Regions from separate parts of the Streptomyces sp. NBC_00094 genome, predicted to be linked through region 1. Evidence: riboswitches for the same ligand, from Rfam matches in the RefSeq annotation. Region 1 holds a riboswitch; each other region holds the start of a gene.
What was found. Region 1 has a riboswitch for cobalamin ahead of OG580_RS02345 (energy-coupling factor ABC transporter permease). Riboswitches for the same ligand answer to the same signal wherever they lie in the genome.
Positions count from the first base shown of each region.

Region 2: another riboswitch for cobalamin. It lies ahead of OG580_RS33705 (acyl-CoA thioesterase); the one in region 1 lies ahead of OG580_RS02345 (energy-coupling factor ABC transporter permease).
Region 3: another riboswitch for cobalamin. It lies ahead of OG580_RS24190 (ribonucleoside-diphosphate reductase subunit alpha); the one in region 1 lies ahead of OG580_RS02345 (energy-coupling factor ABC transporter permease).

Region 1 covers NZ_JAPEMB010000001.1:509,370-519,868, reverse strand. The annotation lists gene OG580_RS02375 (NAD(P)/FAD-dependent oxidoreductase) at 1-1,298, opposite strand, end outside; gene OG580_RS02370 (PadR family transcriptional regulator) at 1,505-2,044, opposite strand; gene OG580_RS02365 (NADPH-dependent 2,4-dienoyl-CoA reductase) at 2,111-4,144, opposite strand; gene OG580_RS02360 (ATP-binding cassette domain-containing protein) at 4,241-5,119, opposite strand; gene cbiQ (cobalt ECF transporter T component CbiQ) at 5,116-5,865, opposite strand; gene OG580_RS02350 (energy-coupling factor ABC transporter substrate-binding protein) at 5,872-6,441, opposite strand; gene OG580_RS02345 (energy-coupling factor ABC transporter permease) at 6,438-7,136, opposite strand; cobalamin riboswitch at 7,165-7,398, opposite strand; gene OG580_RS02340 (PTS-dependent dihydroxyacetone kinase phosphotransferase subunit DhaM) at 7,509-7,916, opposite strand; gene dhaL (dihydroxyacetone kinase subunit DhaL) at 7,913-8,533, opposite strand; gene dhaK (dihydroxyacetone kinase subunit DhaK) at 8,560-9,552, opposite strand; partial or broken gene fecE (Fe(3+) dicitrate ABC transporter ATP-binding protein FecE) at 10,077-10,235, opposite strand; gene OG580_RS02320 (NAD-dependent epimerase/dehydratase family protein) at 10,432-10,499, shown strand, end outside.
Region 2 covers NZ_JAPEMB010000001.1:7,636,897-7,647,395, reverse strand. The annotation lists gene OG580_RS33730 (SulP family inorganic anion transporter) at 1-1,293, shown strand, start outside; gene OG580_RS33725 (alpha/beta hydrolase) at 1,403-3,244, shown strand; gene OG580_RS33720 (CPBP family intramembrane glutamic endopeptidase) at 3,225-3,908, opposite strand; gene OG580_RS33715 (hypothetical protein) at 4,284-4,736, shown strand; gene OG580_RS33710 (DUF2252 domain-containing protein) at 4,909-6,345, shown strand; cobalamin riboswitch at 6,415-6,644, shown strand; gene OG580_RS33705 (acyl-CoA thioesterase) at 6,772-7,200, shown strand; gene OG580_RS33700 (sulfatase) at 7,270-8,673, opposite strand; gene OG580_RS33695 (hypothetical protein) at 9,011-9,427, shown strand; gene OG580_RS33690 (nitroreductase) at 9,477-10,466, shown strand.
Region 3 covers NZ_JAPEMB010000001.1:5,416,308-5,426,806, reverse strand. The annotation lists gene OG580_RS24230 (glycoside hydrolase family 3 protein) at 1-439, opposite strand, end outside; gene OG580_RS24225 (carbohydrate ABC transporter permease) at 449-1,285, opposite strand; gene OG580_RS24220 (carbohydrate ABC transporter permease) at 1,312-2,334, opposite strand; gene OG580_RS24215 (extracellular solute-binding protein) at 2,551-3,849, opposite strand; gene OG580_RS24210 (GntR family transcriptional regulator) at 4,134-4,898, shown strand; gene OG580_RS24205 (DUF3311 domain-containing protein) at 5,107-5,361, shown strand; gene mctP (monocarboxylate uptake permease MctP) at 5,358-6,989, shown strand; gene OG580_RS24195 (GNAT family N-acetyltransferase) at 7,073-7,573, shown strand; cobalamin riboswitch at 7,611-7,755, shown strand; gene OG580_RS24190 (ribonucleoside-diphosphate reductase subunit alpha) at 7,887-10,253, shown strand; gene OG580_RS24185 (ribonucleotide-diphosphate reductase subunit beta) at 10,253-10,499, shown strand, end outside.

The DNA of each region.
Region 1 (10,499 bases):
AGCGGGGCGGTCAGGGTGAGCGCCCTGCGGAAGGGCGCGCCGACGACCGGGTCGCCCGCCGCCCGCTGCTGCACCCGGCCCATGTACCACTCGACCGCCTTGTCGAGGGCGCCGGGCGTCGCCGCGTCCCCGAGGGCGCCGGGCATCTTCTTGTCGGCGCCCGTCGAGATGTCCCAGGCCTGCCGGGAGGCGTCGAGGAGGGCGCCCTGTACCCGCCGTGTGGTCGGGGTGCGCTTCGGGTCGGCGAGCGCCTCGCGCAGCGCGACGGCGGAGAGGGCGGCGACGGCCATGCCCTGGCCGTAGATCGGGTTGAAGGCGCAGAGCGCGTCGCCGGTGGCGAGGAAACCGGCCGGGCGGCGGCCCGGACGGTCGTAGCGGCGCCGGACGTTGGAGGTCGCGCGGAAGCCGTACACCGGGGACACCCCTTCGGCCGTCGCCAGCCAGTCGCTGATCACCGGATGCGGCAACCGCTTCGCGTACTCCTCGAACGCGCCTTCGTCCGTGGGCGGTTCGTTGCCGCGGAGCCCGGAGAGCGTCACCAGATGGGTGCCGTCGCCGACGGGCAGCACCACACCGCCGTACTCCTGGCCGGGGTCGGGCACGATGAAGTAGCCGACGGCGTCGCTGTCCAGGGGCTGGGCGGGGGCCCGGTAGACCCGGGTCCCGTAGGCGAGGCCGGTGTCGATGGTCTCCTCGTGCGGGGCCTCGGCACCGATCCCCGCCAGCCAGTCCGCCGCCTTCGTGGACCGCCCTGAGGCGTCCACGACCAGATCGGCCTCCAGGACCCGGGTCTCCTTCTCGGAGCCCGCGCCGCGCTCCCGCAGTCGTACGCCGCGGACGCGCGAGGAGTCGCCGGTGAGCCCGACGGTCTCGTGGCCCTCGATCAGTTCGACGCGCGGGTCGGCGAACACCCGCTTCCGTACGAGCCACTCCAGCTGCGGGCGCGCGCCCGAGTAGTAGTGCGCGGTCGCGGGGGTCCGGCTGAACCACTTGCCGCTCTGCCACTGGACCATGTCCTCGGGCATGCCCACCTTGGGCGCGCCGAGTTCCCTCAGCTCGTCCGTGAAGCCGGGGAGCAGCGCGTCGAACGCCTGCTGTCCGCCCGTGATCAGGACGTGGAGGTGCCGGCCCTGCGGTACGCCGGGCCGGGCCTCCGGGCCCTCCGGGTAGCGGTCGCGCTCGACGACCGTCACCCGCTCGGCGTGCTCCGCCAGCACCCGTGCGGCCAGGAGTCCAGCGAGACTTCCCCCGATGACCACCGCGTGACGCGTCGCGCGGTGCCCCAAGTCGTCCGCCATGCCCACCCTTTCGTTCGTGGAACAACAACTGTCCAGTATCCACGGCGATGCGGGTGGCGTCGCGTACCGCGAGGGCTCGTCTGACCTCGTACGTCCCATGCGTCGCGCACGCCTCGCGCGCGCCCCGGCGCGCCACATGGAAACGATGACCGTCGAGAGAAGACGGCCAGTGCCACGCCTCAGACGGTGCCACGTCTCGGACGGCGCTACGCCTCAGGCCCGAGCTCGGCCAGCGCGCTCGACAGCCACTCCACCCAGAACCGCTCCAGGTCCACCCCGCCCCGCAGGACGAGGTGGCGCAGCCGGTCCGGCTCGGTGTGGCGCCGCTCCGCCGGGAAGTCCCGCTCCTCGATCGCGAGGTACTCCGCCAACTGCTCGCGGTGCAGCGCGAGATGACGCTCGAGCTCCGCCCGGAGCCCCGCCGTCCCGACGATCGCCGCCGCCCGCATCCGCAGCAGCAGGGCGGACCGCATCGGCTTCGGGTCCTCGGACCTGGCGACCCAGTCGCCCAGCTCGGCCCGGCCGGCCGGGAGGACCTCGTACTCCTTCCGCTGCCCGCGCGCCGGTACCGGGGAAGGCAGGGCACGGATGTGCCCCGCCTCCTCCAGTCTGCCCAGCTCGCGGTAGATCTGCTGGTGCGTGGCCGACCAGAAGTAGCCGATCGACTTGTCGAAGCGGCGCGTCAGTTCGAGGCCGGAGGACGGCTTCTCGAGCAACGCGGTGAGGATCGCGTGCGGGAGGGACATGCTCGCATCCTAGGTTCGGCCGGCCACGCGGATCACGGTACGGCGGGGGTCACGGGGCGTCCGCGGTCACAGCGCCGCGGCGAGCCGCGTGCCCTGGTCGATCGCCCGCTTGGCGTCCAGCTCCGCGGCGACGTCCGCGCCACCGATCAGGTGCGTCGAACGGCCCGCCGCCACCAGCTTCTCGTACAGGTCCCGCCGCGGCTCCTGGCCGGCGCAGAGCACGATCGTGTCGACCGGCAGCAGCTGGGCCTCGCCGTCGATCGTCATGTGCAGGCCCTCGTCGTCGATCAGGTCGTACGACACGCCCGCCACCATGGCGACGCCGCGGTGCTTGAGCTCGGTGCGGTGGATCCACCCGGTCGTCTTGCCCAGGCCGGCGCCGACCTTGGAGCTCTTGCGCTGCAGGAGGTGCACCTGGCGCGGCGGCGCGTTCCGCTCCGGGGCGCGCAGGCCGCCCCGGTTCTCGTACGAGGTGTCCACGCCCCACTGGCGGAAGTACGTCTCGGGGTCCTGGCTCGCGCCCTCGCCGCCGTCCGTGAGGAACTCCGCGACGTCGAAGCCGATGCCGCCCGCGCCGATGATCGCGACCCGCTCGCCGACCGGCGCGCCGTCCCGCAGGACGTCCAGGTAGCTGACGACGCTCGGGTGGTCCACGCCCGCGATCCCGGGGGTGCGCGGGGAGACGCCGGTGGCGACGACGACCTCGTCGTAGCCGTCCAGGTCGTCCGCGTCGACCGGGGTGTTCAGGCGCACCTCGACGCCGTGCTCGGCCAGCTGCACGCGGAAGTAGCGCAGGGTCTCGTCGAACTCCTCCTTGCCCGGCACGCGCTTGGCGATGTTGAGCTGGCCGCCGATCTCGGCGGCGGCGTCGAAGAGGGTGACGGTGTGGCCGCGCTCGGCCGCCGACACCGCGCAGGCGAGTCCGGCCGGGCCCGCGCCGACCACGGCGACGCGCTTGGCGAGGCGGGTGGGGGAGAGGACGAGCTCGGTCTCGTGGCAGGCGCGCGGATTCACCAGGCAGGAGGCGGTCTTCAGGTTGAAGGTGTGGTCCAGGCAGGCCTGGTTGCAGCCGATGCAGGTGTTGATCGTGTCGGCGCGGCCGGCCGAGGCCTTCGCGACGAAGGCGGGGTCGGCGAGGAACGGGCGGGCCAGGGAGACGAGGTCCGCACGGCCGTCGGCGAGGATCTCCTCGGCGATCTCGGGGGTGTTGATGCGGTTGCTGGTGACGAGCGGGACGGAGACCGCGCCCATCAGCTTCTTCGTCACCCAGGTGTAGGCGCCGCGCGGCACGGAGGTGGCGATGGTGGGGATGCGGGCTTCGTGCCAGCCGATGCCGGTGTTGATGATGGTGGCGCCGGCCGCCTCGATCTCCTTGGCGAGCTGGACGACCTCCTCCAGGGTGGAGCCGCCGGGGACGAGGTCCAGCATGGAGAGGCGGTAGACGAGGATGAAGTCCGTGCCGACCCGCTCGCGGATCCGGCGGACGATCTCCAGCGGGAAGCGGACGCGGTTCTCGTACGAGCCGCCCCACCGGTCGGTGCGCCGGTTGGTGGCCGCGGCGATGAACTCGTTGATCAGGTAGCCCTCGGAGCCCATCACCTCGACGCCGTCGTACCCGGCCTCCTTGGCGAGCTCGGCGCAGCGGACGTAGTCCTCGACGGTCTGCTCGACCTCGGCGTCGCTGAGCTCGTTCGGTACGAAGGGGCTGATCGGCGCCTGGATCGCGCTGGGGGCGACGAGGGCGGGGTGGTACGCGTACCGGCCGAAGTGCAGGATCTGCAGCGCGATCCGGCCGCCCTCCCCGTGCACGGCGTCGGTGATCAGCCGGTGCTCGGCCACCTCCTCCGCGGTGGTGAGCTTGGCGCCGCCGTCCCAGGGCCGGCCGGCCTCGTTGGGCGCGATGCCGCCGGTGACCATGAGGCCGACGCCGCCGCGGGCACGCTCCGCGTAGAAGGCGGCCATGCGCTCGAAGCCGTGCTCCGTCTCCTCCAGACCGATGTGCATCGAGCCCATGATCACGCGGTTGGGCAGGGTCGTGAACCCGAGGTCGAGCGGGCTCAGCAGATGCGGGTACGGGGTGGGGGACGGGGTCACGGTCATGAGGGGCGCCTCCTCGCGCAGGATCGGTCGACTCCGTTCTAGGGGACCCCCGACCGTTGTGCAACTAGTTGCAGAAGATTCGGGACGTGATATCTACTACTCGGTAGCAAGTGGTGCGACAGCCGACCAGGCGTCCAGCTCCTCCGGCGTACGGGGCTCGGGCGCGCCCGGGCGGAGCAGACCGTGGGCGCGGAGCAGCCGGGCCACGGAGGTGCCCCAGGGCCGTCGCAGCCGCGCCGCGTCGAGCAGGGCGTCGTCGGCGAGGAGCTCGGCGACCGGCCCGGTCCGCAGGCCGGCCGGGGAGAGAACCGCCGCCTCGTCCGCCCAGCGCAGCGCGAGATCCACGTCGTGCGTCGCCATCACCACCGTCGTACCGGACGCGCGCAGCCGCCCGAGGGCGGCGAGGAGCCGCTCCTGCCCGTGCGGGTCGAGCCCCGCCGTCGGCTCGTCCATGATCAGCACCCGGGGGCGCATCGCCACCGCGCCCGCGATCGCGGCCCGCTTGCGCTGCCCGTACGACAGCAGATGCGTCGGCCGGTCCTCCAGGGCCACGATGTCCAGCGCCTCCAGGGCCTCCCGCACCCGGAGCCGTACCTCCTCCTCGGGCAGCCCCAGGTTCATCGGCCCGAACGACACGTCCTGCCCGACCGAGGCCGCGAAGAGCTGGTCGTCCGGGTCCTGCACCACCAGCTGCACCGTGGTCCGCAGCCGTGTGAGCCCCTTCCGGTCGTACGACACCTCCGCCCCGTCCAGGAACAGCCCCCCGCTCCCGCACCGCAGGCCCCCGCTGAGGAGCCGCAGCAGCGTCGTCTTGCCGCTGCCGTTCCGCCCGAGGAGCGCGATCGCCCGCCCCTCCGGCACGGCGAAGTCCACACCCGACAGGACCGCCGGCCCGTCCTCGTAGGCGAAACCCGCCCTCACCAGCTCCACGACGGGCAGCGGAGAGGCCGTCGGGGAGGTCGTCGGAGACGTCACGGCAGAAACCTTTCGAGTACGAGGGTGAGGGCGACGAGCCCGCAGAGGAGCCCGGCCGCCGTCGCCAGGAACCGGCGGGAGACCGCGGCGGCGGGGACCAGGACCCGCAGTGTCCCGTCGTAACCGCGTCCGGCGAGCCCCGACTGCAGGCGCTGCGCCCGGTCGAAGGCCCGGACGAACGAGGTGGCACCGAGCCCGGCGAGCGAACGCCAGGTCGCCGCCCGCGTGGTGTGCCCGAGGCGCGCCGCCTGCGCCTGCCGGATCTTGGACAGGGAGTCGAGCAGCAGGAAGATGATCCGGTACATCACGAGCGCCACGTCCACCACGGGGGCCGGCACCCCCGCCCGGACGAGCCGGGGGAGCACGTCGGAGACGGGCGTCGTGAACGCGAAGAGGAGCACCCCCAGCGAGGCCGAAGCGGTCCGCAGCAGCAGCTCGCCGGCGTGGACGGGACCGCCGGGGGCGAGGGCCACGAACCCGCGCGCCCCGCCCACCTCGAAGAGCAGCGGCACCGCTCCCGTGACGCAGAAACCGAGCGGCACACGGAACGCCCGCCACAACTGACGGCCCGCGACCCCGGCCGGCCCGAGCAGCACCGTGAGGGTGGCCGCCGCGACGAGCACAGCACCCGGCCACGGCGGCAGACAGACCGCGCACAGTGTCAGACCGAAGCCGAGCAGGGCTTTCTCGGCGGGATGGCGGCGGCGCCAGCGACTGCTGTGCGCCGCCGCGTCGATCGGCAGCATGGTCGGCTACGCGTCCTTGCCACTGACGGGGGAGGCGCTGGACGAGGCGCTCCCAGGGGCGCCCGAGGCGCCCGGGGCACCGGCGGCCGCCGAGGCGCCCGATTCACGGGCGGCCGTCGAGGGATCAGCTTCACGGGCGGCCGTCGAGGGATCAGCTTCACCGGCGGCCGTCGAGGTACGCGCTCCACTGGCGGCCGTCGAGGTGTCCGATGCACCGGCTGCCTTCGGGACATCCGTCCCGGGGGCAGCAGCCGACGCCACGGCGCGGGCCTCGCCCTGTCGGCGTCCGCGCCGCACGCCGAAGTAGTACGCGAGGACGCCGGCGCCCAGCGCGGCCTGGAGGGCGAAGAGCGCCGACTCGATCTCCCCGGACGGCGGCTCGTACAAGGGGCTGAACCACGGTTCGTAGTCCGGTCGGAGTTCCGTGATGGCGGTCTCCGCCTCCGCGTCCGCCCCGGTGAAGGGCTCCTCCTTGTGGTCGCCGAGCCCCAGCGCGAGCGGCAGCACGGCGAGTGCGGCGACGACGAGCAGCAGCAGGGCGTTGATCTTCGTGTTCCGGCTGACGGTGAGGCTCATCGCGCCGTCGCCTCCTCGCGTCGCTTCGTGGCCGTCCGCCCCAGGACACCCAGCCGGGTCAGTTCGCCCTTGCTGGACTGCGTGAGCAGTCGCATCACGAGCACGGTGAGCAGGCCCTCGCTCACCGCCAGGGGGATCTGGGTGACGGCGAAGATGCCGCCGAACTTGGCCAGGGCCCCCATCACGCCGCTGCCCTGGTCCGGGAAGGCGAGTGCGAGCTGCACGCTCGTGACGCAGTAGGTGGAGAGATCGGCGACGAACGCGCCGAAGAAGACGGCGACCATCAGCGGCGCGCCGAACCGGCGGACCAGCAGATAGGTCCCGTACCCGGCCCACGGACCGACGATCGCCATCGAGAAGGCGTTCGCGCCGAGCGTGGTCAGCCCGCCGTGGGCGAGCAACAGGGCCTGGAAGAGCAGGGTGATCGTGCCCAGGACCGCCATGATCGGCGGCCGGAAGAGGATCGCGCCGAGACCCGTACCCGTCGGGTGCGAGCAACTGCCCGTCACCGAGGGGAGCTTGAGCGCGGACAGGACGAACGTGAAGGCGCCGGAGGCGCCGAGCAGCAGGGTGGACTCGGGGTTGGACCGCACCTCGCGGGTGAGCGCGCGGACCCCGTGGACGATGAACGGAGCGGCCGCGACACCCCAGGCGGCGGCGTGTGCGGGGGGCAGATACCCCTCGGCTATATGCATGGTCGGGAGACCCTCTCCAGCACCTCGTGGATGGACAACGCACCCTGGCCGGTCTCCTGGCTGACGGTCATACGCCCCGGCTCCGCCTTCCCACACCGCGGCGGTCTCCCGCATCGGTCCAGTGGCTTGCCCGAGGGTGTCTCCCCCGGGTGTGGAGCCGGAACTCCCGATCACAGTGGCGAGGGCCGCACCGGTACCGCACCGGTTTCCCGTACACCAAGGCCCTGCGACACTAGTGCGTTGACCAGGTACATCACAACGCGGCGTTCCCGGGCGGTAGCGCGGAGTGGTGCCGTCAGGCCCGCGACCGCACCGAACGCGACGCGTGTCGGCGGGCGACGGCCACCACCCCGCCCGCCGGATCGCCCGCGCTCACTCCTTGCGGTAGGCGTACGCCTCCGAGGCCGCGGCGGCCACCGCGTCGAGATCCCCGCCGGCGCTCGCCGTGACCAGCGCGGCGACCGCGCCCTCGACGAACGGCGCGTCGACCAGACGGGACCCCTCGGGCAGTTCGTCCCCCTCGGCGAGCAGCACCTTCACGGTCAGCACCGCGCTGCCCAGGTCGACCAGGAGCGCCACCCCGGCACCGCGGTCGACGGCCTTCGCCGCCGCGGTGATCAGCTCGGCGCTCGTCCCCAGGCCGCCGTCGGGGAGCCCGCCCGCCGGCAGGATCGGCGCCGTCCCGCCGCCGCCCGCGAGCCCCTGGGCGAGCGCGGCCACCGAGGCCGCGACCGCCGCGCTGTGCGAGACCAGCACGATGCCGACCTGCGCCGCACTCACGAGACCCCCTCCGCCCGGGCCGTCCCGTCGAGCTCCGCGAACAGCAGCGCCGACGAGGTCGCCCCCGGATCCTGGTGCCCGATCGACCGCTCCCCGAGATAACTCGCCCTGCCCTTGCGGGCCTGGAGGGGTACGGTCGCGAGGGCGCCCTCCTCGGCCGCCGCGCGCGCCGCCCCGAACGAGCTCCGCAGCGCCTCCACGGCCGGGACGAGCGCGTCCAGCATCGTCTTGTCGCCGACCTGGGCGCCGCCCAACTGCGACACGGCGGCCACACCGGCGGCGAAGGCCTCCGCCAGCCGCTCCCTGCCGACGTACGCGTCCTCGCCGAGCGCCTTCCCGGTGCGACGCAGCAGCGTCCCGTACAGCGGCCCCGAAGCCCCGCCCACCGTGGAGATCAGCTGCCGCCCGGCGGCGACGAGCACCGCGCCCGGCGTCGCCGGCGGCTCCTTCGCCAGCAGCTCCGTCACGGCGGCGAACCCGCGCTTCAGATTGGCCCCGTGGTCGGCGTCCCCGATCGCGGAGTCCAGCTCGGTGAGCCGGTCGGCCTCACGGTCGACGGCACCGGCCGTCGCCTCCAGCCAGCGCACCAGGAACTCCGCGCCGAACGTCTCGCCCATGTCGCTCCCCTCCGGCATCCGTCGTCTCACCGACCCCACCGCAGCGCGGGAGTCCGTACGGGCGCGTCCCACAGCCGCAACAGCTCCTCGTCGACCTCGCACAGGGTCACCGAACAGCCGGCCATGTCGAGCGAGGTCACGTAGTTCCCGACGAGCGTCCGGGCCACCGGGACCCGGCGCTCGCCCAGCACGCGCTGCACCTCGGCGTTGAAGCCGTACAGCTCCAGGAGGGGGGTCCCGCCCATCCCGTTGACCAGCACGAGCACCGGACCCGAGGGGCGGAGCTCCTCGACCACGAGATCGACGGCGTAGTCCGCGATCTCCCGCGAGGTCATCATGGCGCGCCGCTCACGGCCCGGCTCGCCGTGGATCCCCACGCCCAACTCCAGCTCACCGTCCGGGAGGGCGAAGGTGGGGCTGCCCTTGGCAGGGGTCGTACAGGCACTCAGCGCCACACCGAAGGACCGGCACCGCTCGTTCACCCGCCGGGCGATCGCCTCCACCCGCTCCAGCGGGGCGCCCTCCTCGGCGGCCGCCCCCGCGATCTTCTCCACGAACAGGGTGCCCCCGGTTCCGCGCCGCCCCGCCGTGTACAGACTGTCCGTCACCGCCACGTCGTCGTCGACCAGGACCTTCGCGACCTGGATGCCCTCGTCCTCGGCGAGCTCCGCCGCCATCTCGAAGTTGAGCACGTCACCGGTGTAGTTCTTGACGACGAACAACACCCCGGCACCGCTGTCGACCGCCGCCGCTGCCCGCACCATCTGATCGGGCACGGGCGAGGTGAACACCTCCCCGGGACACGCGGCCGAGAGCATCCCGGGCCCCACGAACCCCCCGTGCAACGGCTCGTGCCCGGACCCACCCCCGGAGACCAGCGCCACCTTCCCGGCCACGGGCGCGTCCCGTCGCAGGACGATCCGCCGCTCGACGTCCACGGTCAGCTCGGGATGGGCGGCGGCCATCCCGCGCAACGCGTCGGACACGACGGTCTCCGGAACATTGATGAGCATCCTCATGGGTACCTCCTGATGAGATTCGCAGGCGAGCCGCTGAGCAAGGGTTTTTGCAGGTCAGAGCATGTGGTGTGAATTGTCGATCTTGGCGGTTCGTGACTGCTGGGGGCGGTTCCGGGCGGTACTGATGCTGACTCGACGCCGACCTTCCTGATGGTTCGTCAGGTGTGGGGCGAGGGGATGAGCTTTGCGAATGCGCATCATGGCGCAATTATCGACGCGAAGTCTGGGGCGCGCACCGGTGCGTCATCGGCCGGATCCGGGCGATTCTCACTCCTGTGAGCCTTGTGGGGTCGGGGAGTCGCGGAAGTGGCCATTGCGCAGGCCGAGCGGAACGCCGAGGACGACTACGGCGAAGACATCGTCATGAAGCTGCGTCTGGTGCGAGCCGAGTGCGACGGTGCCGAGCGCCGGGCACTCCTGGGTGTTGCCCGAACCGCCGTCCAGGACGAGCAGGCGGCCGAGCCGCTAAGCGAGTTGACCGACCTCGCGGCAATAGGAATCGCCGGTGAGCTCACCGATTCGCCAACCCGGAGCCTGACCCTCCAGGCAGTCGTCGGCTCGTCGAGTAGCAGCCCGCCGGTCCCCTGGGTGAGGCGGCAGGCGAGTCGCCTCCGCAGGAGCTGTCCTCCGGAGAGATGCTCCGCTCCTCGATCGGCGAGTTCCGCGACACCCCTGACCGCGAGCGGCGGTCCACCACGTCCCGCCCATCCGGATCGGGCAAGGCTCCGACCATGACTGATCCGGGGGCCGACTACTTCCGGGGTCGCTCCGCCAGCCGGGTGGGCTCAATCCAGCGCGCTCCTGCAATGCGACTAAAAGGGCAGATCGAGCGTAACCGTAGCTCAAGTCCTTCGTCAGCGAACGCCAAGGAGCAACACAGTGGGTGACATCGATGCGGTGGTCACGGGAGCCGGGGGATTCATCGGCGGGCATCTGACCCGAGCACT
Region 2 (10,499 bases), 7.1 Mb from region 1:
AACCTGATCGGCGAATGCGCAGGCTTCGTGCGGGGACTCGCCGACGGGGCTGCGGTGCCGGCCGCCGCAGCGGTCGGCTGCGGCGGGATCGCCCTGATCCTGGTCCTGCAACGCCTGCTGCCGAAGGTCCCCGCCGTGCTCGTGATGGTGGTCCTGGCGATCGCCGCGGCCACGGTCTTCGATCTGGGCGGGCACGGCGTCGGCCTGGTCGGAGAACTGCCCGAGGGCTTCCCCCCGTTCACCATCCCCGATGTCCGGCTCGACGACCTGTCGCTGCTGCTCGGCGGTGCGCTGGGCATCGCCCTGGTGTCCCTGGCCGACACGATCTCGAACGCGTCGGCCTTCGCGGCCCGCACCGGGCAGGAAGTCCGCGGCAACCAGGAGATGGCGGGCATCGGTGTGGCCAACCTGGCGGCCGGCCTCTTCCAGGGCTTCCCGGTCAGCACGAGCGGTTCCCGTACGGCGGTGGCGGAGCGCGCGGGAGCGAGGAGTCAGCTCACCGGGGTCGTCGGAGCCGCTCTCATCGTCCTCATGCTCGTGCTGGCTCCGGGCCTGTTCCGCAATCTCCCCCAACCGGCCCTTGCCGCCGTGGTCATCACCGCGTCGCTGTCCCTGGCCGACATCCCGGGGGCCGTACGGCTGTGGCGGCAGCGCAGGACGGACTTCCTGCTGTGCTGCGCGGCGTTCCTCGGCGTGGCCCTGCTCGGTGTGCTGCCCGGGATCGGCATCGCCGTCGCCCTGTCCGTGCTGAACGTCTTCCGTCGCGCCTGGTGGCCGTACCACACCGTGCTCGGGCGGGTGCAGGGCCTGGAGGGCTACCACGACGTCCGCTCCTACCCGCAGGCCTGGCAGCTTCCGGGCCTGGTGATCCACCGGTTCGACGCGCCGCTCCTCTTCGCCAACGCCAAGGCCTTCCGCGACGAGATCAGACGCCTCGCCGAGGCGGACCCGCGGCCGAGCTGGATCGTGATCGCGGCGGAGGCCATGACCGACGTGGACACCACCGCAGCGGACGTCCTCGAAGAGCTCGACGAGACGCTCAACGCGCACCACGTCCACCTCGTGTTCGCCGAGCTCAAGGACCCGGTGCGGCGCAAGATCGAACGGTACGAGCTCACCCGCACCATCGACCCCCGGCACTTCTTCCCCACCGTGGAGGCCGCGGTCGCCGCCTTCCGTCAGCGCACCGGAGCGCAATGGGCGCCGCCGGTCGCAGGGGGACCGTCCGAGCCCGTCGAGCCCCCGGAGCCCGGCCCCGGTGCCGCTCCCCCGCCGCCCGCCGACGAGCAGTGACCGCGCGCCGGGGGCGTCGTCGTACCCGTACCGCACGTGGGGGTCAAGGCGCCGTGGCCCGGATGGCACGGCCGGCAGGTCCTTGCGACGATTGTCCCGGAGGAGAGCCATGAACCAGGACCCGCCAGTGTCTCCGTCGGACGGTCCGCCATCGCGCGAGGGCGGCGGCCGGGACCGGCCCGGCGGCATGGACGCGACCGGGAGCGGCGCCGCCGGGGACGCTTCGGGTAAGTCGGGTGCCGAGCACGTCGAGCCGTCTCCCCCGTCCGGCACCGACGCGTCGCCCCCCTCCGGCACCGAACCGTCCCCCGGTTCGCGGAAGCCGCGCCGACTGCCCCAGGTCACGCTGCCCGGCTGCTGGGGCGCGCTCGTACTGGCGTGCCTGTCCTTCACTCCGTCGCTGCTGCCCCGCGGGGGCGTCCTCCAGGGGCTGATCTGCGGCATCACCGCGGCCATCGGGTACGGGCTCGGTGTCCTCGCGGCCTATGTGGGACGCGCGTTCGCCGACCGGGACCCTCGGACCCCCTCGCGCAGGTCATGGCTCGTCCTGCTCGTCTGCGCCCTCGCGCTGTTCGGCCTCTCGTTCGGGTTCGGGCAGTACTGGCAGCACGAGATCCGTGAACTCATGGGAGTCACCGACTTCAACGTCCTCACCGTCGTCGCCTGCCCGTTCATCGCCGCTCTCGTGTTCTGGCTCCTCCTCCTCGCCGGGCGGGGGCTACGACGCGTGTACCACTGGGCCGCCCGCCTGCTCGGGCGCTGGATCGGCCCACGCGCGGCACGGGTGGTCGGCTGGGTGCTGGTGGCGGGACTGGCCTGGTCGGTGTTCAGCGGAGTGCTGCTGGGCGGCTTCGTGAACGCGGCCAACGAGGCGTTCTCCGTACGTGACACCGAGACGCCGGAGGGCGTGCACCAGCCCACGTCCACTCTGCGCTCGGGCGGGCCGGGTTCTGTGGTGCCGTGGGACACGCTGGGCAGGCAGGGCCGGGCGTTCACCGGCAGCGGACCGTCGGCCCGGGACATCGGCGCGTTCACCCACCGCACGGCGCAGGAGCCCGTCCGGGCCTACGCCGGCCTTTCGACCTCCGACGACGCGGAGAGCCGGGCGGAACGAGCCGTCGCGGACCTCGAACGGGCCGGCGGCTTCACACGCGAGAACCTGCTCGTGATGACCACCACGGGAAGCGGCTGGGTCGATCCCGCCGCTGTGGACTCGTTCGAGTACCTCGGCAACGGCGACTCGGCCACCGTGGCGATGCAGTACTCGTACCTGCCGTCGTGGCTGTCCTATCTCGTCGACCAGTCCAAGGCGCGCGAGGCCGGCCGCGAACTCTTCGACGCGGTCTACGACGTCTGGTCGAAGCTGCCCCAGGACCAGCGTCCACGGCTGTACGTGGCCGGTGAGAGCCTGGGGTCGTTCGGCGGTGAGACGGCCTTCAGCGGGGAGTACGACCTGCGCAACCGCACCGCCGGCACCCTGTTCGCCGGTCCGCCGAACTTCAACACCCTGTTCCGCGAGTTCAGTGATCACCGCGACGCGGGGAGCCCCGAGATCGAGCCCGTCTACAAGGAGGGGCGGACCGTCCGGTTCACCGACGACCCGACCACCGGGATACTTCCGGCGAACCAGCCCTGGGACGGGACGAGGGTGCTCTACCTCATGCACCCTTCCGACCCGATCGTCTGGTGGAGTCCCGGCCTTGCCTTCTCCGAACCCGACTGGATCGGAGAGCGCCCCGGCTCGGACGTGCTCGAATCCATGGTCTGGATGCCCTTCGTGACCTTCTGGCAGGTCACCGCCGACCTGCCGTTCTCCACGGGCGTGCCGGACGGTCACGGTCACACGTACAAGGCCGCGTACGTCGACGGATGGAACGCCGTCATGCGGCCGGCCGGATTCACGGAGCCCGACCTGGAGCGGCTGAGGGACATCATTCGCCCGGAAGACTGAGCACGAACCCGGCCACGTAGCCGAGTGCGTTGACCGCCCAGTGCAGGCCCATCGGAGCCAGCAGGCTGCCGCTACGGCGGCGCAGTTCGCAGAACAGGACGCCCGCCGCCGCCGTGAACAGCACGGCCCCCACGACCGCCAGAACGGCAGCGAACGCGGAGTCGCCGAAGACCGTGTTCAGTGCGGGCTTCGCCGTCGCCAGGTCCAGGGACGGCAGCACGTGCCACAGGCCGAACAGCAGGCTCGACACCGTGGTCGCCCACACCGCCCCCCGGGCGCGGTACACCAGCCCGTAGAGCACGCCGCGGAAGGCGATCTCCTCCACCAGGACGGTGCCGACGGGGACTCGTACGAGAACGCGCATCATCAGCTCGCCCCCGCTCATCCCGTCGTACCGTCGATCCTCGAACAACGTCCGTGTGGCCGGCAGCAGAGCACCGACGAGGTAGACGGCGCCGACCAGGCCGATCAGGACCAGGGCCCACCGGGTACCGCGAAGCAGCGTGCCACGCGCCAGGCCGGCGTCCGCCCAGGTACCCCCCGCCCAGCGGAGTACACCGAGGAGCAGAACGCTGACGACGACAGCCGTCACCAGGCCGAACAGGCCGCTCCAGCGGTGCAAGGCCAGGTTGGCGGCGACGAGCACGGCCACCGTGAGTCCCACGGCCGGCCAGGTGCCGATCCGTCCGAGGCGTCGGCCCCGTGGACCATCGCCCCCGGCACGACGACTTCGTCCCTCACGCCGCTCGCACTCGTCGGGGTCGCGGCAGGGCATGAGGGCCTGTCCTTCGGTTCGGCGGCTGGTGCGTCTCGCCCTCCCCTCGATCCACGCTACCGGGCGCCTCCCCCGAGCGCCCGAGCCGCGCGGACGGGCGTCCTCCGTATACGCCCCACGGCCGTTCGGCGGCCGAGCACGCCTGCCCGGCAACTGCGATACTCGGAGCTAGGCACCTTGGACCGGCATGCCTAAGGAGGCGCGCGCGGATCACAACGCCGACGGGATGCCCGGCACCGGATCGAAAGCTGCGAGGTGACTTCCATGAGCCAGCAAACACCGACCGGAGGACACAGGAACACCGGCCCCACGCCGAACAGTGCGCCCCGGTCCGGAGGCGGCGGCGTGGCCCACGGGGGCACGGTGTTCGCCGCGGTGCTGCTGTCCGTCTCGGGCGTCCTGGCCCTCCTCCAGGGCATCGCGGCCATCGCCGAGGACGATGTGTACGCCCGCGTCGGCAACTACGTCTTCGAGTTCGACCTGACGTCCTGGGGCTGGATCCATCTCATCCTCGGGATCGTCATCGTTCTCACCGGAGTGGGCCTGTTCAGCGGCGCGAACTGGGCGAGGGTGGCCGGCATCGGCCTGGCCGGCCTCAGCATGATCGCCAACTTCCTCTGGCTGCCGTACCAGCCGTGGTGGGCGATCACCCTCCTGGCGATCGACGTGTTCATCATCTGGGCGCTGTGCTCCAGCTGGTCGCACACCTCCGACTGACGATCCGACGGCAGCAGGCCCACCGGCATCGACTACTCGGCGCGGCCGACATCGGCGGAGGCCCGCGGAGCCGTCCAGGCGGGCTGGGGCCTGTCCGACTGATCTGCCGGACAGGCCCCAGCCCTGTGCCGGACACCCCGAACGGCCGCAGGGCCAGGCAGGAGAGTCTTCGATGCCCCAGAACCCGACCACGGCGATGCGCGCGGCAGCCCACGCCACACCCGAGGAACGCGCGGCCCTCGGCAAGGAAGCCCGAGGGAGCGTGCCGCGATCGAGTCACGCCGAGTACAAGCCGTTCCCCGAGAGGGCTGATCCCCTGGAGATCCTGGAGGCGCAGTCCGCGGCACGGGTGCCCGAACTCGTACCGATCCGGTACGCCCGAATGACGGAGTCCCCGTTCCGTTTCTACCGGGGGGCCGCCGCGATCATGGCCTCCGACCTGGCCGGCACCCCGCGCTCGGGACTCACGGCCCAGCTGTGCGGAGACGCCCACCTTCTCAACTTCCGCCTGCTCGCCTCGCCTGAACGGCAGTTGATGTTCGACATCAACGACTTCGACGAGACGTTGCCGGGCCCCTGGGAGTGGGACGTCAAGCGGCTGTCGACGAGCTTCGTCATCGCGGCGCGGGCGAACGGCTTCGACGACGCGGAGCGCGCACGCATCGTCCGGCGCACGGTCCGTGCGTACCGCGAGGCGATGATCCGCTTCGCGGGTATGCGCACCATCGACGTCTGGTACGCGAAGATCGACGCGAACCTCCTTGAGTCCCTGCTCGCGGGACGGCTCCACGGAACGAAGCGCGGTCGGAGGAACCTGACCCACGCGATGGCGAAGGCCCGCACCCACGACAGCCTGCAGGCCTTCGACAAGCTCACCGAGACGGTCGACGGCCGACCCAGGATCGCGGCGGATCCCCCGCTGCTCGTCCCGGCCGGCGACCTGCTGCCGGACGTCGAGCGCAGCGCGCTGGAGCGCCAGTTCCGCGGCCTGGTCGAGCGGTACGGCCGCACTCTCGCCTCCGACCGGCGCACGCTCCTGGAGGACTACCGACTGGTGGACGTCGCGCGCAAGGTGGTCGGCGTCGGCAGCGTCGGCACCCGCTGCTGGATCTTCCTCCTGCTCGGCCGGGACGATCAGGACCCGCTCTTCCTCCAGGCCAAGGAGGCGGACACCTCCGTGCTCGCCGCGCACGTCGGCGCGAGCACGTACCGCAACCAGGGCGAGCGAGTGGTCTCGGGCCAGCGGTTGATGCAGGCCACGAGCGACATCTTCCTCGGCTGGGAGCGCGTGGACGGGATCGACGGCAAGAAGCGCGACTTCTACGTCCGCCAGCTGCGCGACTGGAAGGGCATCGCCATGCCCGAGCGGATGGGGCCGAAGGACATGCAGGCGTTCGGGGAACTGTGCGGGGTCACGCTGGCTCGTGCGCACGCGCGATCCGGTGACCGGATCGCGATCGCCGCGTACCTGGGCAGCGGCACCTCGTTCGACCGAGCGATCGCGACCTTCGCGGAGGCGTACGCCGACCAGAACGAGCGTGACCACCAGGCCCTGGTCGACGCGGTGCGCGCGGGCAGGCTGCCCGCGGAGGAACTACCGGCGGACTGACCCCGGAGAGGCCCCCGGTGAGGTGGGCGTCACGTACGAGCGGCGAACGATCCCGCGAAGGCACCGCCTAGGGTGTGAGGTGCAGCTGGTTCGCCCCGTCCGCCAGGCGGGATGCGTCGTAAGAGGGAACCCGGTGGGAATCCGGGACTGCCCCGCAGCGGTGAGCGGGAACGACCGCCGTCATACGCACTGGACCCGAACGGGTCCGGGAAGCGACGGCCAGTAGATGCCCCGTACGTGCCATGCGTACGTCGGCGTGCCCGCGAGTCCGAAGACCTGCCACTGCCCGTGCGCGACGGATGCGCACGGACATCTCGGTGGCCTCGTGGGCGGGTCGGCGGCAGCGGGCACTCTCGTGCCCGCCGTTCCTTCGCGTCCGCGGTACGTCATCGGGCTCGCCCCACACGACTCGCGAAGGAGAGTTCCGTGACCGCGGACATCACCACAGGCACCCGGGCCCACAAGGCGCCAGCCGACTCCCGTGTGACCCTCGCCCACATCATGAGCGAGCACGACACCAACCTGTACGGGACCATCCACGGCGGCGTGGTCATGAAGCTCATCGACGACGCGGCGGCCGCGTCGGCCGGCCGGCACGCGGACGGCCCCGCCGTCACGGTCTCCGTGGACCGGATGACGTTCCTCGCCCCGGCCCGCACGGGCGACCTGCTCACCGTCCACGCCACGCTCGAACGCGCCGGCCGTACCTCCATGACCGTCGCCGTCCAGGTCACCGCCGAACGCTGGAACGTCACCACCAGCCCCGCCACGGAAATGGCCACCGCCCGGCTGAGCTTCGTCGCCATCGACGCCGACGGCCGGCCGCGTCCCGTCCCCGGCCTCCTGGAGACGTAGCCGCACCCGATGGGCGGCGGGCCCCCGTGTCGCGAGGCACGGGGGCCCGCCTGCGGTACCGCGTGCGGGTCAGGACACTCGGTCGGCGGCGAGCCGGGCGGCCAGGGCGGGGACGCCGAGAGCCTGCTCCTGGGCCGGTGTGGCCTGATACAGCTTGTTGGTCAGCTGGTACGGGTCGTCCACCAGGTCGTAGTACTCGCGGAACTTCACCTGGCCGGTGCCGGACACGGTGCCGTTCACGTCGGTCGTCAGGTCGTAGTACTCCGTGTACTGCTTGTCCTTGGCCACGTACGAGGACCAGGTGGGCGCCCCACCGGTGCCGGTGCCCTGCTTCCACCATTCCACCAGCAGGTGGTCACGGCTGTGGGTCGTGAGCAGGGACCGGCCGTCCTGCGGGGCGCTCGGGGTGATGCCGGCCGCGTCGAGGACGGTCGGCGCGATGTCGATGTTGGCGACGATGCGGTCGTCCACCGTTCCCGCGCCCAGCCCGCCGGCCGGCCAGGAGAGGTAGAACGGCACCTCGTGGGCCGGGCGGTAGGGCACCGACTTGGCGGTCCAGCCGTGATCCCCCCAGCCGAAGCCGTTGTCGCCGATGTAGATGACGAGGGTGTCGTCCAGCTGCCCCAGGGCCTGGAGCTTGTCCTTGAACGCCTGCACCGCGTCATCGACGGAGAGCAGGGTGCGCAGCTGCTGGGCGCGGATGGTCCGGCCGTCGGCGAGGGTGCCGGTCGCGTTCCTGATGTAGGCCGGCTTGTCGCTGCGGTCGTTCTCGGGCACGGAGGGGCGGCCGTTCCACTCCGGGACCGGGGTGCCGGCGTACTTCGCCTCGGGGGTGCGGGGGCCGTGGGAGGCGTAGGGCGTGACGTACGCGAACCAGGGCCGGGGGTCGGTGGCGGCCTTGTCGAGGAATTTCAGCGTGCGGTTCTTGACGATGGTGGTGGTGTAGCCGTCGATCGTCTGGACGGCGCCGTCGACGTTCCACTGGGCGTCGACGTATCCGGGCTGGAGGAGGGCGAACTCCTCGAAGTGCGGCGGGTTGTCCGCCAGGGTCCAGGAGTTGAGGTACTTGCCGAACAGGCCGGTGCGGTAGCCCGCCTGCTTGAGGTACTTCTGCACGGTGGTGCTCTGGTCGAGCGCGTGCGAGGCCTTGTTGTTGCGCACGCCGTGGTTGTGGGCGTGACGGCCGGAGAACACGCTGGAGCGCGAGGGCGAGCACAGCGGCGTGGTGACATGGCCGTTGGTGAACCTCACGCCCTGGTCGGCGAGCCAGGCGACGGTCTTGGGCAGGGCCCACTCGGTGTGCTTGGGCTGGTCGTCGGTGACGATCAGCAGGATGTTCGGACGGCCGGCGGCAGCGGCGGGCCCGGCTCCGGCGACCTGCGCGAGGGCGGGTACGGCGGTCGCGGCCGCGACGGCGGCGGCACCGCCGAGAAAGCCTCGTCGGCTCACCGGCGGGCGCTGGTTCTCGCTCATGATGTCCATTCCTCCTGGGGCGTCTGCGCATGGGGGCACGGCGGACGAACGGACGAGGGACGAGCCGTCGGCCGCGATGCGGAAGGGAAGAGACGGGAGTCAGGCGGGGGCGCCAGGTGGGGATCCCGTGGGGGGAGAGGGCGCGTTCAGCGCGCCGGGGCGACCGTACACAGGGCGCTCGCCACGTGACCTTGGTCGACGTGGCGGCGCGCAGTGAGGATTCCTGCTGCCATGGCGACGAGAGTAGGCGAGCGGGAACACCGTTTCCATGTACGGCAGATGAAATGGGCGACGCCCCGATGTCCCGCCGGTCGCGGGCCCGGCGGAAGGCCTGGCGGTGGGCGACAAGCGCCAGTCCCGGAGCCTCGACCCGGCACACCGCTTCACCGCGTTCACCACCGAGACGAAGCAGCCCGACGGCACCTGGGCCAACTCGACCAGCAAGCTCAACCATTACGGGGACGACTCCGACGAGCCGCCCTGGATCATCGAGGACACCACCCAGGGCACCCTGACGCGTAACGTCTACGGAGACGAGCCGGTCGAACCGGAACTCCGCCTCGTCGCTCGGAGCGATCACCAGGGACTGCACTCGATACCGCCCCTCCGGGATGTCGACACGGAGGACGTCCGCCTCGTCGACGTCGCTCCCGCCCATCGCGGAGTCCAGCAGCACGTACCGGCCACCGAGGACGATCTCGAAGAGATCCTCCCAGTGCCCATGCGGATGCTTCTTGACGGACAATCCTTGTGACGGACTGCGCACGACATCTCCTGGTGACTCCTCACAGACAGGACCCATCGTGTCCCCCACCGATCTCACCCCACCCCTCGTGACGTCGTTGGTGAAGGACGCCGTCACGGCCCCCTCGATGCACAACGCACAGCCCTGGAAGTTCGTCTGCAGGGCGGACGCCGGCATCATCGAGCTGCATGGCGATCCGCTGCGCGGCATGCCTCACGAGGACCCCGACCACCGCGCCCTCCACCTCGGCTGCGGCGCCGCCCTGTTCGGTCTGCGGGTCGCCGCAGCGCACAGGGACCGGCACGCCGAGGTCAGGCTGCTCCCCCGCCCGGGAGACCCCTGGCACTTCGCCGACGTGGAACTCCACGGGCCGGACGACATCGACCGCGATCTCGTCGAGCTTCACGCCGCTCTGCCACGACGGCACACCAGCCGGTTCCCCTTCACCGAGGAACCGATCCCCTCCGAGGTGACCGACGCGCTCTGTGCCGCGGCCCTTCTGGAAGGCTGCCGACTGGTCCTTCCCGGAGCGTGGCACACCGAAGCCGTCCTCGGACTCGTCCACGACTCCGAGAACTTCGAGGCCGCGCACGCGGCGGTTCGCGAGGAGATCGCCGCCTGGACGCGCACGGGTGCGGCCGACGAGGGCCCCGGGACCGAGGGCATCCCTTCGTATGCCTTCGGCCCGCGGCAGTACGACGTGACCTCTCCCATCCGTGACTTCGACCCCTCCCGCCGCGTCACGGCCCGTGACGCGGCCTCCTTCGAGAAGCGACCCCGGATCGCGCTCCTCGGGACGGCGGAGGACGGCCCCGAGGAGTGGCTGAAGGCGGGGCAGGCCCTGCAGCGGGTACTGCTCCGGGCGACCCTCGACGGTCTGTCGACCTCCCTCATGTCCCAGCCCCTGGAGTGGTCCGAGCTCCGCCCCGTCGTACGGGATCCGGCTTCGACGACGGGCTTCGTGCACATGGTGATCCGCCTGGGGTACGGCCCTCCCGGACGGGCCACCCCCCGCCGACCCGTCTCGGAGGTACTCACCTTCGACTGAACATCCGCCGGGATACCCGGCCACCGCGACACC
Region 3 (10,499 bases), 4.9 Mb from region 1:
AGGACCGGACGCCGATGACCGGGTTCTCGGCGTTGGAGTTGACGTCCGCCGAGGGCGCCCAGTTGAGGTCGACGCCGCACCGGGCCAGCCGGCGGCCGAGCTCGCGGGCCACGGCCCGGGTGAGCTCGACGTCGTCGACGCTGCCGAGCGCGTAGCTGCCGGGGAAGGACGAGCCCTCCTTGACCTCCAGGCGGGTGACGTCACCGCCCTCCTCGTCGATGGCGACGAGGACGTCGTCCCGCTCGGCGCGCAGCTGCGCGGTGAGCGCGGCGAGCTGATCCGGGCTGACGATGTTCCGGCCGAAGAGACCGACCGACGACAGCCCCTCGCCGATGTGGCGGCGCAGCCAGTCGGGGGCGGTGGTGCCGACGAAGCCGGGCTGCAGCACCGTGAGCGCGTCCCGGGTCAGGGTGTCCGAGCCGTGTACGAGAGTGGTCATGAGACGCCGTTATCCCTTCACCGCGCCGGCGGTCATGCCGCCGACGGCCTTGCGCTGGAGGAAGAGGAACACGATGAGCACGGGCAGGGCGAAGAGCGTGGAGGCGGCCATGGTGGCGCCCCAGTCGCTGCCGAACGCGGTCTGGAACTGGGTCAGCCAGAGCGTCAGGGTCTGCGACTCCTTGTCCTTGTTCAGCATGAGGATCATCGCGAACTCGTTCCACGCCGTGATGAAGCCGAAGAGCGAGGTCGACATCAGGCCGGGGGCGAGGAGCGGGAAGATCACCTTGCGGAAGGCCTGGCCCCGGGTGCAGCCGTCGATCTGGGCGGCTTCCTCCAGCTCGACCGGGACGGCGGCGATGAAGCCGCGCAGGGTCCAGATGGTGAAGGGAAGGACCATCACGAAGTAGACGAGCGTGAGCATCGGGATGCTGTTCAGCATGTCGTTCTCACGCGAGATCATGTACATCGCGATGACCATGACCTCCCAGGGGGCCATCTGCGCCAGCATCACGATCAGGACGATGCCCTTGCGTCCCTTGAACTTCATGCGGGCGATCGCGAAGCTCGCGGCCAGGGCCACGACGAGGGCGAGCAGCACGGCGCCGACGGTGACGAGGAGGCTGTTCTGGACGTACGTCCAGAACAGGTCGACGCCCGTCGCGGTCGTGTAGTTCTCGAACGTCGGGGAGAAGACGAAGACAGGGTCCTTCGTCATGATCTCGTGCTGCGGCTTCAGCGAGGACGAGAACATCCAGTACACGGGGAAGACGAACACCACCGCGATCACGAGGGCGCTGACGTTCTTGGCGACCGTGCCGACCGTGAGCGGCTTCCTGGTACGCAGCTTCTGCGGAGTCTGGGTGGTGGTGCTCACAGCTCCTCCTCCTGCTTCAGGATCAGGCGGAAGTAGAAGGACATGACCGCGATGAGCATCACGATCGTCAGGACGGAGATGGCGGCGGCGACACCGTAGTGGAACTGGCCGACACCCTCGATGTAGGCGAAGACCGGGAGGGTCTCGGAGCCGCGGTCGGGGCCGCCCTGGTTCATGGCGTAGACCTGGGCGAACGCCTTGAAGATCCAGATGATCTCCAGGAACGTGGTGATCATGAAGAAGGACTTCAGGTTCGGGAAGACGACGGCCCAGAAGGTCCGCCAGCCGCTCGCGCCGTCCATCTTGGCGGCCTCGTACAGCTCGGACCCGACGGTGGTCAGGGCGGCGTACATGTTGAGGGCGACGAAGGGGACGGAGCCCCAGACGAGCAGGATCAGGATGATGACGAGGGTGGAGAAGCCCGTCTCGAACCAGTTGTGCTGCTCGTAGCCCGAGAAGCCGAGCGTGCGCATGAGCCAGTTGACGACGCCGAACTGCTCGTCGAAGAGCCAGCGGAAGACGGTGACCGAGGCGACGATCGGCATGGCCCAGGCGAACATCAGGGCCAGCGAGAGGACCAGTCGCATCTTCTTGCCGAGGCGGTTCAGCAGGAGGCCGATGCCCGTGCCGATGGCCATGATCAGGGCCACGTTGACGGCGGTGAAGACGATGCTTCGGACGACGACCGTCCAGAACTCCGGGTCGCTCAGGAGGTCCGTGTAGTTGTCGAAGCCGGTCCAGACCGTCTCGCGGGTGATGAATTCCTTCCGGTTGATCGACTGGAAGGAGAGGATCACATTGCGGACCAGCGGGTAGAGCAGGAGCACCGCCATGGACAGCAGGGCCGGCGCGACAAGCAGATAGGGCAGCAGCCCACTCGGCAGGGAGCGTCTGCCGCGCGAGGGCTGAAGGACTTCCTTCGAGCCGGAAGGGGATGGCGGAGTCTGAGACTTCCCTGCCGCCCTCCCGGGCGCGTCCTGAGGAGCGGCGCTGGCCGTCCCCTGGGAGTCCACGGTCATGGTCTTATTCCTCGCGGTTCTGGGGCTCCCGCGCCCACCGGGGCACGGCCCGGGGGAGCGGGCCGCTGATCACTGCATCTCCGCTTCGCTGCGTCATCGCATCGCCGCGTCATTGCATCGCTGCACCACTGCACCCACGCGTCACCGCATCGGTGCATCACTGCAAAGCGCCGGTGGTGCGGCCGGTGCGAACCGGCCGCACCACCGGGCTGGGAATTACTGCTGGTTGATGCGCTCGTTGATGACCTTGTCGGCCGCCTCGCCGGCGGTCTTCGCGTCCTCGCCCTTCAGGACCTTGGTCATGAAGTCCTTGATCGGGTTCGGAGCGGTCTCGACGTTCGCCCAGCCCGGGGTCACCGGGGTGATCTTGCCGACCGGGGCCGCGAGGGCCATGGACTCGGCGAAGGACCCGGCGGCCGGCTTGAACTGCGCGGCGTCGTTGTTGGGAAGCAGCGCACCCTCGGTGGCGGTGGCGTACTTCGCCATGAAGTCCTTGCCGGCGGCGAGGGCCAGCCACTCCTTCGCGAGGTCCTTGTTCTTGGAACGCTCGGAGATGGCGAGGTTCGAGCCACCGAAGAAGACGGAGCCCGGCTTGTCAGCGGTCTTGCCCGGGATCGGGAAGTAGCCGAAGTCGGCCGTCTTGCCGGCCTTCTTCATGGCGTCGATCGCGCCACCGGCCTCCCAGCCGAGACCGATCCAGGACGCCACGCCACCCTTGGGGATGACGTCGGTGGACTGCTGCGGGGTCGCCTCGTCCTTGTCCTTCGGAGCGGTGGAGTAGGACGCCAGCTCCTTGTAGAAGTTCATGGCGTTGACGGCCTCGGGGGAGGACAGGTTGCCCTTCCACTTGTCGCCGTCCTTGACCGCCAGGTCGCTGCCCTCGTCCCAGATGAGACCGGCGAGGACGTACCAGCTCTGACCGGGCAGGTAGATCGCCTGGCCCTTGGGGTCGGACGCCTTGAGCTTCTTCAGACCCTCGATCCACTCGGCGCGGGTCTTGGGCGGGGTGACGCCGGCCTTCTTGTAAGCGGCCTTGTCGTAGATGACGACGCGGTTGGCGGCGTACCACGGGGCGGAGTAGAGCTTGCCGTCCAGCTCGCTGGAGGCGGTCATGCCCTTGTTCCAGCCGTCGTAGCCGAGCGCGGCCTTGTCGGCCGTCAGGTCGGCGAGACCGCCGGTGACCGCGTAACCGGCGGTCTGGGTGTTGCCGAGCTCCAGAACGTCCGGCGGGGTGTCCTCGGAGAGAGCGGTGGTGACCTTCTCCTGGATGCCGTTCCAGATCTGCTTCTCGACCTTGACCTTGACGCCCGGGTGCTTGGCCTCGAACGCCTTGTTGACCTCGGCCATCCAGGCGTCCGGAGCGGAGCCGTCCATGACCCAGACGGTCAGGGACTTGTCGCCACCGGCCGCCGGCTTGCCGCCGGTGGTCTCCTTCTTGTCGCTGTCAGAACCACACGCAGCGATAGAGACCATCATGCCCGCGACGCCGATCGCCGCGATGAGCTTGCGCTTCACGCCACCCTCCTCAGGGATGCTGCAACCCCTGCCCACCGCGCGAAGACATACGTCGGGTAGTGCTCGTGGGGCTGGGACCTGGTCTTTAATGGTTTAGACCAGTACCCGGAGCTTGGCCTAGACCTTTAGGGGTGTCAAGGGTGTATAAGAAGGGCAGTCGCGTCCGTTATCGGACCGACACCTGAGGGAGGGCGACGACCCGTGACCGGTCCGTGCCACCATGTGAGCCGCTACAGACGGAGGAGCCGGTGACGGCAGCAGCACAGGAGTCGGGAAGGCAGGCCATGGCCACGGACGCGGGCAGCACGGAGTCAGAGAGCGGGGTCGCCACCCGCACCGCGCGCGTGCCCAAGTACTACCGACTGAAGCGGCACTTGCTCGACATGACGGAGACCCTGCCGCCCGGCACGCCGGTCCCGCCGGAGCGAACACTCGCCGCCGAGTTCGACACCTCGCGCACGACCGTGCGCCAGGCACTGCAGGAGCTGGTCGTCGAGGGCCGCCTGGAGCGCATCCAGGGCAAGGGCACCTTCGTGGCGAAGCCCAAGGTCTCCCAGGCCCTGCAGCTCACCTCGTACACCGAGGACATGCGCGCCCAGGGCCTGGAGCCCACCTCGCAGCTCCTCGACATCGGGTACGTGACCGCCGACGACACGCTGGCCGGTCTGCTCGACATCTCGGCCGGCGGCCGGGTGCTGCGCATCGAGCGGCTGCGCCTCGCGAGCGGCGAGCCGATGGCGATCGAGACCACCCACCTGTCGGCGAAGCGCTTCCCCGCGCTGCGCCGCTCGCTGGTGAAGTACACCTCGCTGTACACGGCGCTGGCCGAGGTCTACGACGTGCACCTCGCCGAGGCCGAGGAGACCATCGAGACCTCCCTCGCCACCCCGCGCGAGGCCGGTCTGCTCGGCACGGACGTGGGCCTGCCGATGCTGATGCTCTCCCGGCACTCGCTGGACGCCCAGGGCGAGCCGGTGGAGTGGGTGCGGTCCGTCTACCGAGGCGACCGGTACAAGTTCGTGGCGCGTCTGAAGCGGCCCACCGACTGAGCGAGGCCGACCGCGCCCGGCCGATGCCGGGCGAACGCTCTCGTACGACATGAACGGCCGCACCCGGCGGGGGTGCGGCCGTTCGGCGTTCCCGGCGCCATCACCCAAGGAAAACGCTTCCGTTATGCGGACAGGGGTTCCGTGGAGCGTAGGCGTCCCCTAGATTTCCCCACCATTACCGAGGTGATCAGCGAGGGGACGAATCGCCATGTCAGAAGCGACACAAGGGAAACAACCGACCATCACCCCCCTACGGGTGGTGATCGCGCTCTGTCTGTTCGCGCCGTTCGTGGCGATGCTCTGGGTGAGTTCCTACGCGAAGACGGAGCCGCTCTTCGCCGGCATCCCGTTCTTCTACTGGTACCAGATGCTCTGGGTGCTGATCTCCACCGTTCTCACCATGATCGCGTACAAGCTGTGGCAGCTGGACCAGCGTGCCCGTAAGGGAGGTGACGCGCGATGAAGGACGTGACCGGCGTGAACGGCGTGGCACTCGCCGTCTTCATCCTGTTCTTCCTGGGCGTCACGGTCATGGGCTTCCTGGCCTCGCGCTGGCGCAAGGCCGAGAACGAGAACAGCCTCGACGAATGGGGCCTGGGCGGCCGGTCGTTCGGCACCTGGGTGACCTGGTTCCTGCTCGGCGGCGACCTCTACACGGCCTACACCTTCGTGGCCGTTCCCGCGGCCATCTACGCGGCGGGCGCGGCCGGCTTCTTCGCCGTCCCGTACACGATCCTGGTCTACCCGCTGATCTTCACCTTCCTGCCGCGCCTCTGGTCGGTCTCGCACAAGCACGGATACGTCACCACCTCCGACTTCGTGCGCGGCCGCTTCGGCTCCAAGGGCCTGTCGCTCGCGGTGGCGGTCACCGGCATCCTCGCCACCATGCCGTACATCGCGCTCCAGCTCGTCGGCATCCAGGCCGTCCTGGACGTGATGGGCGTCGGCGGCGGCGAGACCACCCACTGGTTCATCAAGGACCTGCCGCTGCTCATCGCCTTCGGCGTCCTCGCGGCGTACACGTACTCCTCGGGGCTGCGCGCGCCCGCGCTCATCGCCTTCGTCAAGGACACCCTGATCTACATCGTCATCGCCGTGGCGATCATCTACATCCCGATCAAGCTCGGCGGCTTCGACGAGATCTTCGCCAAGGCCGGCGAGGCCTACGCGCAGACCAACCCGGCGACCGGCAAGCCGCGCGGCACGCTGGTCCCCGGCGAGGCGGGCCAGTGGACGTACGCGACGCTGGCGCTCGGCTCGGCGCTCGCGCTCTTCATGTACCCGCACTCGATCACGGCGACGCTGTCCTCGCGCAGCCGTGAGGTGATCCGCCGCAACACCACGATCCTGCCGCTGTACTCGCTGATGCTGGGCCTGCTCGCGCTGCTCGGCTTCATGGCGATCGCCGCCGGGATCCAGGTCAAGAACGGCCAGCTCGCCATCCCGCAGCTCTTCGAGACCATGTTCCCGGACTGGTTCGCGGGCGTCGCCTTCGCCGCGATCGGCATCGGCGCGCTCGTCCCGGCCGCGATCATGTCGATCGCCGCGGCCAACCTCTTCACCCGCAACATCTACAAGGACTTCATCAAGCCCGACGCGACCCCGGCCCAGGAGACCAAGGTCTCCAAGCTCGTCTCGCTGCTGGTGAAGGTCGGCGCGCTCGCCTTCGTCCTCACCATGGACAAGACGGTCGCGATCAACTTCCAGCTGCTCGGCGGCATCTGGATCCTCCAGACCTTCCCGGCGCTGGTCGGCGGCCTCTTCACCCGCTGGTTCCACCGCTGGGCGCTGCTCGCCGGCTGGGCCGTCGGCATGGTCTACGGCACGGTCGCCGCGTACGGCGTCGCCAGCCCGACGCAGAAGCACTTCGGCGGATCCTCCGCCGAGATCCCGGGTATCGGCGAGATCGGCTACATCGGCCTCACCGCCTTCGTCCTCAACCTCGTCGTCACGGTCGTCCTGACCTTCGTCCTCAAGGCCGTCAAGGCCCCCGAGGGCGTCGACGAGACCTCCCCCGAGGACTACACGGCCGACGCGGGCGACGCTCCGGCCCGCAAGGAGGCCCCGAAGGTCGACGCCGGAGTGCACTGACCGTACGACCTGCAGGAAGGGGCCCGGGATCTCCGACAGGAAATCCCGGGCCCCTTTCCCGTGCCCCGAGGCAGACTGCTCCCATGGACTTCACGATCAGGGCGGTACGGCCCGAGGAGTACGAGGAGCTCGGCGAACTCACCGGGCTGACCTACCTGAACGACGGGCTGCTGCTGCACGGGGCCGACGACTTCTACCTGGACGTGCTCCGGGACACGGCCCGGCGGGCCCGCGAGGCCGAGGTGCTCGTCGCCGTCGACGCGGAGGACGGGATCATCGGCGGGGTGACCTTCGCCCCCGGCGCCACCACCTGGGCGGACATCGCCGTCGCCGGCGAGGCCGAGTTCCGGATGCTGGTGGTCTCCCCGAAGGCCCGCGGCAGGGGCGTCGGAGAGGCGCTCGTACGCTTCTGCGCGGACCGGGCGCGGGCTCTGCCGGGCTGCGCGCGGCTCGTGCTCTCCACGGACCCGAAGATGGTCGCGGCGCACCGGATCTACGAGCGGATGGGCTTCGTGCGCACCCCCGAGCGGGACTGGGATCCGGTTCCCGGGCACAGTCTGCGGACGTACGCCCTGGAGTTCTGACCCACGGGACGACACAACATGTGGGGGGTGCGATGAGCGGCGCCCCCCACATGTATGCTCGACCTCGCTGTCGACGCAGGGAAATCCGGCGCGAATCCGGAACTGTCCCGCAACGGTGTGCTTCGTACCCATACGCGCGTACGAGGTGAGTCCGAGGACCTGCCGACAGCGCGCCCGGTCCGTCCGTTCCGGGTGTCACTGACGTCCGGGCCTCGCGGAGTGGGCCGGTGGACGCGGCGCGTCCGGCGTACGGACGGCCGCCTGCCCGCCTTCCCCCGCCGCGGCCCCGAGCCGAGCGAGGGAGAGCCCCCACGTGACCATCGCGCCCGCCGATCCGGCCACGGCGATCGAGAGCGACGGACCCGGCACCGTGCTGCTGCGGACCCTGACCGATCTCACCGCCGACCTCCCCGACACCGACCCCGGCAAGGTCGCCGCCGCCGCCCTCCGCGGCCGCAGCGCCACGGCGGACGAGGCGGAACTGCGCGAGCTGGCCACCGAGGCGGCCGCGGGGCTCATCTCCGAGGACCCGGCCTACTCCCGGCTCGCGGCCCGGCTCCTGACGATCACGATCGCCGACGAGGCGGCCGGCCAGGGCGCGGTCTCCTTCTCGGCCTCCGTGGCCGTCGGCCACCGCGAGGGCCTGATCGCCGACCGCACCGCCGACTTCGTGGCGCTGCACGCGGACCGGCTCGACGCGACCGTCGACGGCGCCGCCGACGACCGCTTCGGCTACTTCGGTCTGCGCACCCTCTTCTCGCGCTACCTGCTGCGTCACCCGATCACCCGCAAGGTGATCGAGACCCCGCAGCACTTCATGCTGCGCGTGGCCTGCGGCCTGGCCGAGGACGAGAGCGTCCGCGCGCTCGACGAGGTCGGCGCGCTGTACGGCCTGATGAGCCGTCTGGACTACCTGCCGTCCTCCCCCACGCTGTTCAACTCCGGCACCCGCCACCCGCAGATGTCCTCCTGCTACCTCCTCGACTCCCCGCAGGACGAGCTGGACTCCATCTACGACCGCTACCACCAGGTCGCGCGCCTCTCCAAGCACGCCGGCGGCATCGGGCTCTCCTACTCCCGCATCCGCGCGCGCGGTTCGCTGATCCGGGGCACCAACGGGCACTCCAACGGCATCGTCCCGTTCCTCAAGACCCTCGACGCCTCCGTCGCCGCCGTGAACCAGGGCGGCCGACGCAAGGGCGCCGCCGCCGTCTACCTGGAGACCTGGCACGCGGACATCGAGGAGTTCCTGGAGCTCCGCGACAACACGGGCGAGGACCAGCGCCGTACGCACAACCTCAACCTGGCGCACTGGATCCCGGACGAGTTCATGCGCCGGGTCAACGCCGACGCCAAGTGGTCGCTCTTCTCCCCGGCGGACGTGCCCGAGCTCGTCGACCTGTGGGGCGAGGAGTTCGACGCGGCCTACCGCGCCGCCGAGGCCAAGGGCCTGGCCCGCAAGACGATGCCGGCCCGCGACCTCTACGGCCGGATGATGCGGACCCTGGCCCAGACCGGCAACGGCTGGATGACCTTCAAGGACGCCTCGAACCGGACGGCCAACCAGACCGCCGAGCCCGGCACGGTCGTCCACTCCTCGAACCTGTGCACCGAGATCATCGAGGTCACGAACGACGGCGAGACGGCCGTCTGCAACCTCGGTTCGGTGAACCTGGGTTCGTTCGTGGTCGGCGGGGACATCGACTGGGAGCGGCTCGACGCGACCGTCCGTACGGCCGTCACCTTCCTCGACCGGGTCGTCGACATCAACTTCTACCCGACCGAGCAGGCCGGGCGTTCCAACGCCCGCTGGCGGCCGGTGGGCCTGGGCGCGATGGGCCTCCAGGACGTCTTCTTCCAGCTGAAGCTGCCCTTCGACTCCCCCGAGGCGCGCGCGCTGTCCACCCGTATCGCGGAGCGGATCATGCTCGCCGCGTACGAGGCCTCCGCCGACCTCGCCGAGCGCAGCGGCCCGCTCCCGGCCTGGGAGAAGACCCGTACGGCCCGCGGTGTCCTGCACCCGGACCACTACGACGTCGAGCTGAACTGGCCGGAGCGCTGGGCGGCCCTGCGCGAGCGGATCGCCGCGGTCGGCATGCGCAACAGCCTGCTCCTGGCGATCGCGCCGACGGCGACCATCGCCTCGATCGCCGGCGTCTACGAGTGCATCGAGCCGCAGGTCTCCAACCTCTTCAAGCGCGAGACGCTGTCGGGCGAGTTCCTCCAGGTCAACTCGTACCTGGTCGACGAGCTGAAGCGGCTCGGCGTGTGGGACGCCCAGACCCGGGACGCGCTGCGCGACGCCAGCGGCTCGGTGGCGGGCTTCACCTGGATCCCGGCCGAGGTGCGCGAGCTGTACCGCACGGCGTGGGAGATCCCGCAGCGCGGTCTGATCGACATGGCCGCCGCCCGCACCCCGTTCCTGGACCAGTCGCAGTCCCTGAACCTGTTCCTGGAGACGCCGACGATCGGCAAGCTGTCGTCGATGTACGCGTACGCCTGGAAGCAGGGTCTGAAGACGACGTACTACCTGCGCTCCCGCCCGGCGACCCGGATCGCCCGCGCCGCGCAGGCGTCGACCGCGGCCGCCGCTCCCATCCCCCTCCAGCAGGCGACCCCCGACGCGGACGCCCTCGCCTGCTCTCTCGAGAACCCCGAGTCCTGCGAGGCCTGCCAGTAATGTCCAGCGACAACAAGAACCTGCTCGACCCGGGCTTCGAACTGACCCTCCGTCCGATGCGCTACCCGGACTTCTACGAGCGCTACCGGGACGCCATCAAGAACACGTGGACGGTGGAGGAGGTCGACCTCCACTCGGACGTCGCCGACCTCGCCAAGCTCACCCCCGGTGAGCAGCACATGATCGGCCGTCTGGTCGCGTTCTTCGCGACGGGCGACTCGATCGTCTCGAACAACCTGGTCCTGA